Regions from separate parts of the Pseudomonas sp. CM25 genome, predicted to be linked through region 1. Evidence: riboswitches for the same ligand, from Rfam matches in the RefSeq annotation. Region 1 holds a riboswitch; each other region holds the start of a gene.
What was found. Region 1 has a riboswitch for cobalamin ahead of HP546_RS13515 (CbtB-domain containing protein). Riboswitches for the same ligand answer to the same signal wherever they lie in the genome.
Positions count from the first base shown of each region.

Region 2: another riboswitch for cobalamin. It lies ahead of cobO (cob(I)yrinic acid a,c-diamide adenosyltransferase); the one in region 1 lies ahead of HP546_RS13515 (CbtB-domain containing protein).
Region 3: another riboswitch for cobalamin. It lies ahead of HP546_RS04520 (TonB-dependent siderophore receptor); the one in region 1 lies ahead of HP546_RS13515 (CbtB-domain containing protein).

Region 1 covers NZ_JABMCW010000105.1:13,138-16,403, reverse strand. Annotated here, with positions in the region: partial or broken gene HP546_RS13530 (alpha/beta hydrolase) at 1-327, opposite strand, end outside; gene HP546_RS13525 (LysE family translocator) at 348-968, opposite strand; gene HP546_RS13520 (GNAT family N-acetyltransferase) at 1,100-1,579, shown strand; cobalamin riboswitch at 1,661-1,882, shown strand; gene HP546_RS13515 (CbtB-domain containing protein) at 1,975-2,163, shown strand; gene HP546_RS13510 (CbtA family protein) at 2,173-2,859, shown strand; gene HP546_RS13505 (cobalamin biosynthesis protein) at 2,859-3,245, shown strand.
Region 2 covers NZ_JABMCW010000096.1:11,953-15,218, forward strand. Annotated here, with positions in the region: gene HP546_RS12780 (cobyrinate a,c-diamide synthase) at 1-572, opposite strand, end outside; gene cobO (cob(I)yrinic acid a,c-diamide adenosyltransferase) at 569-1,180, opposite strand; cobalamin riboswitch at 1,300-1,520, opposite strand; gene HP546_RS12790 (hypothetical protein) at 1,688-2,266, shown strand; gene HP546_RS12795 (hypothetical protein) at 2,287-3,266, opposite strand, start outside.
Region 3 covers NZ_JABMCW010000023.1:17,257-20,522, forward strand. Annotated here, with positions in the region: gene HP546_RS04510 (GNAT family N-acetyltransferase) at 1-394, shown strand, start outside; gene HP546_RS04515 (outer membrane beta-barrel protein) at 428-1,174, opposite strand; cobalamin riboswitch at 1,337-1,545, shown strand; gene HP546_RS04520 (TonB-dependent siderophore receptor) at 1,654-3,266, shown strand, end outside.

The sequences.
Region 1 (3,266 bases):
GAGCACGCCGCCAAAGCTGTGCCCGACGGCAAAGCGCGGCACTTCGCCGTACTCGCCACGCCCGGCCTGAAATGCCTCCACGGCCAACGCGGCGGTACGGTTCCAGCCGCGAAACGCCCCGCCATGGTCACTGTCACCGTGCCCCTGGACATCGCACAGCCACAGGTCGAAATGCTCGCCCAGGCGCATCAGCAAAGGCTGATAGGCCAGGCAGCAGAAGCCGTTACCGTGCAAGAAATGCAGCAGCGGCTTGCCGCTGGCCGCGGTGCGCCAGCCACGCAGGGTGAAGCCTTCGGCACATTCGTGGGACCAGGGGATCAACTGCATGGGCTTGGGCAACTCGCGGGCTAGGAAAACGCCGATTCTACAAACAGAAGCGGGTACAGTGAAATCACCAGCAACAGGGCCATCAGGACATTGAACAGCATCAGCCAACGCGGGTTCTGCAGCAGGTTGCGCAGCGCGCTGCCAAACATCACCCACACGCCCACGCTGGGCAGGTTGACCAGGGCGAACAAGGCGGCGATGACGATCACGTTGGTCACATAGCCTTGCGCCGGTGTATAGGTTGTAATCGCCCCCACCGCCATCACCCAGGCCTTTGGATTGACCCACTGGAACGCCGCTGCGCCCCAGAAGCCCATGGGTTTGCGAGCACCGGACGAAGCCGTACCGACTGGCCCGGAAGTGGCGATTTTCCAGGCCAGGTACAGCAGGTAGGCCGCCCCGGTGTAGCGCAGCACTGTGTACAGCGGCGGCCACGCCTTGAACACCTCGCCCAGGCCCAGACCAACGGCCAGCACCATGACCATGAAACCGACGCTGATGCCCACAGCGTGAGGAATCGAGCGGCGCACGCCGAAGTTCACCCCAGAGGCCAGCAACATGGTGTTGTTGGGGCCGGGCGTGATGGAGGACACGAAGGCAAACAGCACGAAGGCGGTCAGCAGGTCGGCAGAGGCGAGCATAGGGGCGGTCCACTTTCTTTATAGGTGCTGTCACACTAACGGAGTCGCCCTCCCCTGCGACCAGTACAGTTTCATTAAATTATGTAGATACACCTCACTGTATTGCTACCCGAATCAAGGAAGCCGTCAACATGAGCGTTACCATTCGCCCTGCCGTTCGCACCGATGCGCAACAGATTCTGGCCTTCATTACCGAACTGGCCGAGTATGAGCGTGCCCGTCACGAAGTGATCGCCAGCGTCGCCGACATCGAGCACAGCCTGTTCGACGAGGGCAGCACGGTGCATGGCCTGATGTGCGAACGCGATGGCCAGGCAATCGGCTTCGCCGTGTATTTCTACAGCTACTCGACCTGGCTCGGGCGCAACGGCATCTACCTGGAAGACTTGTATATCACGCCCGAGCAGCGCGGCGATGGCGCGGGGCGGCAAGTGCTGCAGCACATTGCGCGCGAAGCGGTAGCGAACAACTGCGGGCGGCTGGAGTGGAGCGTGCTGGACTGGAACGAGCCGGCGATCGGCTTTTACCAGAAGCTGGGGGCCGAGGCGCAGGACGAGTGGGTGCGCTATCGCCTGGACGGGGAGAAGCTGGCGGCGTTTGCTCGCGGTTGATGGGGCGGGAGAGGCGCTGTTAGGGGGGGCATCAGGGCCCAGCTCATATCCCGCAATTGACGCCACGCCCGCCCCATGCTCTCCTTATGCCTGCGTTCAGGTGCCCCTTCTGGGGTGAAACGGGAAACCGGTGCGTCGCGGCCCTTCAGCAGGGTCGGACAAGCCCGGTGCTGCCCCCGCAACGGTAAGCGAGCGAAGCGTCTGTACCACTGTGCCCGTAGTTCGGCATGGGAAGGTGACGCTTTTCAGGAGCCCTGCTCTTCCTCGCAAGCCCGGAGACCGGCCTGGCGTTCATGAACACCCCGCGGTGGGCGGGCGCTGTCGCATTCCCTGGGCAATCACGCTCGGGGCTGCCGCGCTTGTCCGTTGCCCACAAAAAAGCAGAGGAACGCGTCATGCCCGTCACCAGCGCCAAGCCACACAGCCTTGCCACCCCCACCACGCTAAGCCAACGCGTCGTCATCGCCGTCGGCGCCAGCCTGCTGGGCCTGTGCCTGGTCTACTTCGCCGGTTTTTCGCACATCGAGGCCGTGCACAACGCTGCCCACGATACCCGCCACAGCGCCGCCTTCCCCTGCCACTGAGTACGCCCGATGATCACGCGCATTGCCCGTACGGCGGGCTTCAGCGGGCTGCTTGCGGCCTTGTTGCTGACCTTGTTGCAAAGCTTCTGGGTGGCCCCGTTGATTCTTCAGGCGGAAACCTACGAGTCTTCGGCCCCGGCCGCACACCACGAACATGGCAGCGAAGTCGCTGCCCATGAGCACAGCGCCGAAGCCTGGTCGCCGGAAGACGGCTGGCAGCGCGTGCTGTCTACGACCGGTGGCAACCTGGTGGTGGCGGTCGGCTTCGCCCTGATCCTGGCCGCGCTCTACAGCCTGCGCGCTCCGAAGCGCGCCAGCACGGGGGCTTTGTGGGGGCTGGCGGGCTTCGCCGTGTTCTGCCTCGCGCCAACCCTGGGCCTGCCCCCAGAACTGCCAGGTACGGCTGCGGCCGACCTTGGGCAACGTCAGGCCTGGTGGATTGGCACCGCCAGCGCCACCGCCCTGGGCCTGGCCTTGCTGGCGTTTGCCCGCCACGGGCTGCTGAAAGCGCTGGGCGCCGTGCTGCTGGTGGTGCCGCATGTGATTGGCGCGCCGCAACCGGAGGTGCACGAAAGCCTGGCTCCCGAAGCACTGCAAGCCCAGTTCAAGCTGGCCTCCTGGCTGACCAACGCCGCCTTCTGGCTGGCCCTGGGCCTGCTAAGCGCCTGGCTGTTCCGCCGCTCAAGCCAGGCCTGATGCCGGTTTTTTACGCCGGTTTTGGCTGCCGCCGGGGCTGCCCGGTGGATACGCTGCTCAGCCTTCTGCGCCAGGCCCTGGATAATCAGGGCCTGGCGCTGGCCGACCTGCACGGTATCGCCAGCATCAGCCTGAAGGCCAACGAACCGGGGTTGCAGCAACTGGCCGAACACCTCGGTTTGCCTTTGGTGCTGTACCATGGCGCGCAACTGCAACCCTACTCCCCCCTGCTCAGCCACCGTTCTGCTGTGGCCCATGCCCACACGGGTTGCTGGGGGGTGGCCGAGAGCGCGGCGTTGGCCCTGGCCAGCCAGCGGCTCGGCACCGCGCGGTTGCTGCTCACACGCCAGGTGATGGGCCCGGCAACCCTCGCGCTGGCCTGCTGAACGCTGCACCCTCATTTCTTG
Region 2 (3,266 bases), on a different contig from region 1:
ACCAGGCCCAGGTGACGGCTGGGCAGTTCGATGCCACGCTCGCGCGACAAGCCACCGTACCAGCGCAAGCCTTCGGTCAGGCTGCCCTCCAGCAGTTGCGCGTGGCGCAGGCTGCCGACACGGTTGGCCAGCACGCCGGCGAATGGCAGGTCGGCCTGGTAACGTGCCAGGCCCAGGGCCAATGCGCCGAAGGTCTGAGCCATGGCCGTGCCATCGATCACCGCCAGCACCGGCACGCCAAAGTGGCGCGCCAGGTCGGCGCTGGACGGCGTGCCGTCGAACAGCCCCATTACCCCTTCGATCAGGATCAGGTCGGCGTCACCTGCGGCTTGCCACAACAGGCGGCGGCTTTCCTCGGCACCGATCATCCACAAATCCAGTTGATAAACCGGCGCACCGCTGGCACGTTCCAGAATCATCGGATCGAGAAAATCTGGCCCGCATTTGAACACCCGCACCTTGCGCCCGTGGTTACGGTGCAAGCGGGCCAACGCAGCAGTAACGGTGGTCTTGCCCTGGCCCGAGGCCGGTGCCGCGATCAACACGGCGGGGCAATGACGGGGCTGGTTCACAGTTCTACGCCCTTTTGTGCGCGGATCCCGGCCTGAAAGGCGTGCTTGAGCATGCCCATTTCGGTCACCGTGTCCGCCAGCTCGATCATCTCGGGCTTGGCCGCACGGCCGGTGACGATCACATGCTGCATGGGCGGACGGGCCTGGATGTCGGAAAGCACCTGGTCAAGGTCGAGATAGCCATGCTTGAGGGCGATGTTCAGCTCATCCAGTACCACGAACTGCACGCTCGGGTCCTGCAGCAACTGGCGCGAAACGGCCCAGGCCGCTTCGGCGGCGGCGATATCACGCTGGCGGTCCTGGGTCTCCCAGGTAAAGCCTTCGCCCATCACGTGGTAGCGCACCTGCTCGGGGAAACGCCGGAAGAACAGCTCCTCACCGGTGCTGTTACGGCCCTTGATGAACTGCACCACGCCACACTGCATGCCATGGCCCAGGGCGCGCGCGAGCATACCGAAGGCCGAGCTGCTCTTGCCCTTGCCATTGCCGGTCAGCACCAGCAACAGGCCGCATTCGTTGGGGGAATTGGCGATACGTTCGTCGATGATCGCCTTCTTGCGCTGCATGCGCGCCAAGTGGCGTTCGTCGCGTTCGGTGGGTTCGCTCATCAGGGTTCTCCGCTGGCTGGCGCCACGGCAACGCGCGACGGCAGGTAATAGGCAGGCAAACGGAGAACGCGCAGGGGCCGCGGCCGCAGGCCACGGTGCACCGCGCATCACCCTCCGTGATGCCGTTGGCAGTTTCAGGCCGGTCTCCGGGCTTGTGAGCGGGCCTTGGCCCGGGCCTGCGCGCCTTCCCGGGTGCTGGCACCCAGTGGCCCTGCGCGGCCGCGACTCACCTACCGTTGCGGGGGCAGCGCCGGAATCGCGCCCTGCTGGCGCCCACCGGCTTCCCAGTTTCACCCTGCCAGGTCGAGGCTGGCAGGGCACCTGAAACACGCGCGAAGGTTAGAGGGTTGCACCCTGAGCGTCAATCGAACCGGGACCATTGCCGTCGAACAGGCACGCCACCGCGCAATGGCCAAATCCCCAAGGTGTGCCACACTCAACCCAGTGATGGCTCATAGCCATCACCCCCGAGTGAATGGGAACACACCTGCAACAGGAGAGCGCAGCATGCGAGGCCAGATCATCAACAACCCGCGCCTGGAGTTTCTCAGCCCCGTGCTGGAGCGCTGGGTCGACTGCATCGACCGCTTCAACCAGTTTGCCGGCGATGCTGAAGCCCCTTACTGGCACGGCGCCGCTGCCAACGTCGGGCTGCTGGCAGCGGCCGCCTGGCAGGCCGAGCTGGCAGCATTGCAGCAGTTCGCCGGCAAGAAGCAGCGCGACGAAGGCGAAAACGAAGGGCGTTGCGACCTGTCGATCATCAGCGCCGAGGAGGCCCTGTACCTCAGTACAAGCCAGCGCTGGCCGAAGGTCGGCCGGCTGGACATGGCTGGCGCCCTGCAACAGACCGCCGCCCTCGCCCGACAGGTCGCCTACCCGAGCCAGTTGAAGGCGGCGGCGCTGTTCATCAGCCCCTGGAAAGCAGGCCAGCACGCCAGCCCCGAAGAACTGCAGGACCTGGTCGACGACCTGAAAACGCATACCGCCTGCGCCATCGCCTGGTACTTCCCGTATGCCTATCGCAAGCTGCACAACGAGCAAGGCCAGTACTTCCCGGGGGTGGCGCTGCTGCTCAAACAAGCCTGAGCAGCGGGACGGCCACAAGATCAGGCCGGGAAGAAACGATCGACCAACTGCGGGCTACCCAGGCGCTCGAGGTAGGCATCCCTGGCAAACACCACGCCAGTGCGCAAGTCATACACCGGACCTGAAGCCGGCTTGGGTACCTGGCGCAACCGGACATTGACAAAGCGGTAGTCCGCCCCGGTGATCTGGCCTATATGCTCGATCTGGAAATAGGCGCCAGGCATGAACAAGGTTTCGGCTTCCTCCTTGTAGGCAGAGAACGCCGTGACCGGAACGCCACTCGAATACGCGCCAGCAGGTAGTTCGAACACCACTGAACTTTCATCGAACACACCGAGTTCCCCCGTACTGGCCATGTCATCCGGGTCGGCGGCGAACTTGCGCATCATGTATGGGTTTTCGGTGAAGGATGAGAGATCGGTGTTGACCAATGTATCGCCTACCTTGAAACGCCCACTGCAAAAATGCACGCCACTGGTGCCTCGTACCCCGTGCCCGCCGCGGTAAAGGGGGACTGCAGCATCCCGGGGCAGGCGCTCCATACTGGTTGCAAGCTTGTTCAGGTAGCGGACCGACGAGCTGGTTCGCTGCCCCTCACGCAGGAAACTGTTGATCGAATCATCATGCGTGTAGACCTCGATCAGGCTGTTGTTGTAGCCCGCGCCCTCCCGGTAGGTGTATTGCGCCTGCCCCTCGTACTCGACGTATTCGTATCCCTGGGAATCGGATAACGGATCGCCCCCGTCAGGCACCAAGGCGATATCCGCTGAATCCAGCAGCGCCTGATGCCGCAAGAACGCCTCAGTGGAGATTGCAGCACTACGCTGCTGGTTACTGCGCATGTACTCGTCCCAGAATGGCGATGTCTCACTTGCCAAGCCGTCGTCAGGGGCCCCACCCGTCAGCCGCGGCGGTTCGAGCATCTCCCATTCGCCACTACCTGACAGGCGCACCGGGCGTATGGGGCTGAAGGCGAACGGGTTGCCCGGGTCAACCACCA
Region 3 (3,266 bases), on a different contig from region 1:
GCTGCTGGGTTCGTATTACCTCAAGGCCAACGCGGCCGGCCCTGGCGCGCACGTGGGCAATTGCGGCTACATGGTCTGCGAGAGCGCCCGCGGCCGGGGCGTGGCACGCCTGATGTGCGAACATTCGCAGAAGCTGGCACGCCAGGAAGGCTTTCTGGCCCTGCAGTTCAACTCGGTGGTGGCCAGCAACGAGGTGGCGGTGGCGTTGTGGCACAAGCTGGGCTTCGAAACGGTTGGCCGGCTGCCCAAGGCCTATCGCCATGCCCGCCTGGGGCTGGTGGACTGCCTGGTGATGTACAAGTGGCTGGCCGATGAGCCGGTGACAGAGAAACCGCCGCTGCTGATCGGGCGCAAGAACATCGAAGCACGCGTGTCGCGGCGGCGCGGTCGGTAAAGGCCCTGCAGGTGCGTTTGCAGGGCCGCCGGATCAGAAGGCCAGGCCTATCTTGAAGCCGTACTCGTCGCGCTTGAGCTCGGTGTTGTCGGCCAACAGCGTCTCGTCGTCGAGCCGGTATTCGGTGCGGGTGTAGTACACGCCCGCCTGGATCGGCAGGTTGCCTTGCTGGTTCATCAGCAGGGTCACCTCGGCATAAGGGTTGGTGCGGTCTTTCATGTCCGCACTGTCACTGCCAAAGTCTTCCACCTTCAGTTTTACCCGGCCATCGAGGGTTCGCCGTACACCGGCTTCCACGCGCAAGGTGGCCGCATCGAACTGGTGGTTGTAACCCAACGCCGCCTTGGCGAACGGCGCCTTGTAGGTGAGTTCGCTTTCGATCCTGCGGTGCTCGGTTTCAAACCGTGACCACATGTAGCCGCCGCCCACGATCACATCGACGAAGTTGCGCGCATCCACCGCCGCACGCCAGCCCAGGTCCAGCCCTGCCTGCCCCTCCTTGAGTTTGTTGTCGTGCTTCTCGGCATACTTGCCTTCGGCACCCAGCTGGTAAATGAAACCGGACTCTGCGGTCATCTTGTTGCCAAAGCCGGCAAAGATGCCGCCTTCGTCAACGTGTTCGGTCTGGGTTTCACTGCCGCCCTGAAACTTGAATTCGTCGTAGGCGCCGAGAATGCCGACGGTGAACAGAGGGTCGGTGCTGGGTGCGGCATGGGCTGCCAACGGGGTGCCCATCAGGGCAAGGATGCAGGTGTGGCGGAGCAGGTTATGAGTAGGCATGCATCTATGTCTCCATGACATGTAAACGGGTAGCTAGCCCACATTCCGAAACGCCCGGCGGCGCGATAGTTCGAAAAAGCTTCAGCAAATATTCAGGAATTTGCCGTTCATCACGCGATTGCCTGTCAGCCCGATGGTTGACGACCGTGCTGTGCAGTGGTCATATGCGCGCCAGTTTCAGGTGCCCTGCGCCGCCGCGCGCAAGGTGAAACGGGAAGCCGGTGCATCGTGTTGCCCACGACAAGTCCGGCGCTGCCCCCGCAACGGTAAGCGAGCGAACCCTTCGAGATACCACTGTGCTCAGGCATGGGAAGGTGAAGGTTTCATGCCCCTCGCAAGCCCGGAGACCGGCCTGAAGCCTTGTTTGGCAACCCGCGGTGGGCGGGCGCAGGCCGGAATCCGTGCGCGCGCTCGCCTGCACGGCAAGCCTTTGCGTGTTTTCCACCGGGATGCATTCATTCCTGCAGCAGTGGAACGACATGTCCCGTATCTTCAAGCTTCACCCCCTGGCGGCCTGCCTGGCCGTCGCCCTGCCGGCCCAGGCCGATGACTTCGACCCAAAGCCTCTGGCCCTGCCGTCAACGGCCATCACCGACACGTTCGACAACCGCATCCTCGACCTCGCCACCCCGACGACGGCCGGGTCGCGCCTGGGCCTCAGTGCCCTGGAAACACCCGCCAGCACCAGCAGCATCAGCGCCGAGCAGATCCAGCAGCGCAACAACCTCAGCGTGCAGGATGCGGTAACCCGTTCACCGGGCATTACCTACATCGGCTCGCCAGGCGATGGCGGGACGGGGCTTGCAGCTCGCGGCTTCACCGGGCACGGCTCGGTGATGACGCTGTTCGACGGCGCGCGCATGTATGCCGGCGCGGGCACCCAGACATTCCCGGTCGACCCGTGGATGGTGGAGCGCATCGACGTGCTGCGTGGCCCGGCGTCGGTGCTGTATGGCGAGGGTGCAACCGGTGCGGTGGTCAATGTGATCCCGAAAAAGCCCTTCAGCGGCGACATCCGCAATCACCTGCGCCTGGGTTACGGTTCATGGGACCGCCAGCAGCTCGGGCTGGACAGTGGCGGTAGCCTGGACGAACGCCTGAGCTACCGGCTTACGCTGAACCAGCAAGCCGGCAATGGCTGGGTTGACCGCACCCCCTCGCACAGCCTGGCGCTCAGCGCCGCGTTGCGCTTCGACGCCACTGACGACCTCAGCTTCACCCTCGCCCACGAGCGCGGCGATGCCAAGCCTGCCAATTACTACGGCACGCCGCTGATCGACGGCCACTACCGCAGCAGCCTGCGCTACAAGAACTACAACGTGCAGAACGACAAGCAGCACTACGTCGATGAGTGGACCCGCCTGACCACGGACTGGACGCTGAGCGACCAGGTCAGCGCCAGCAACCAGCTGTACTACATGAAAAGCCGCCGCCACTGGCGCAATGCCGAGGCGTACAGCTGGGACGCCGCGCGCCAGCAGCTGCTACGCGGCAGCTACCTGGAGATCAAGCACAACCAGGAGCAGTTCGGCGACCGTCAGACGTTCGCCTTCGATCACAGCCTGTTCGGGCTGGCCAGCAAGACGGTGGTGGGTGCCGAGTACAACAAGGTCCGTTTCAACATCGACAGCAATGCGCCGTACGACGATGTGGGCGGCGACTACATCGACCCGTGGCAGCCGCAACCGGGCGACTTCCACAGCGCCTCGCCGCTGCGACCGCAATCGCTCGCCACCACCGGCACCTTCGCGCTGTTTGCGGAAAACCGCCTGCAACTCACCGATCGCCTGTCGCTGGTGACCGGCGTGCGCCGTGACCAGAACCATATCGACCGCGACAACCTGGGCAATGACAGCCGCAGCGACCGCAGCCTGCAAGGCGGCAACTGGCGCGCCGGGCTGGTTTTTGCGCTGACGGAGGATCTGTCGTTGTACGGCCAGTATTCCACCAGCGAGGACGGGGTAGACAACCTCATCAGCCTGAGCCCGGCACAGATGCACTACGACCTGACCGAAGCGAAGCAGACCGAAGTGGGCCTTAAGCAGCGCTTTTGGGAGGGGCGCGGCGAATGGACATTGGCGGCCTACCATAT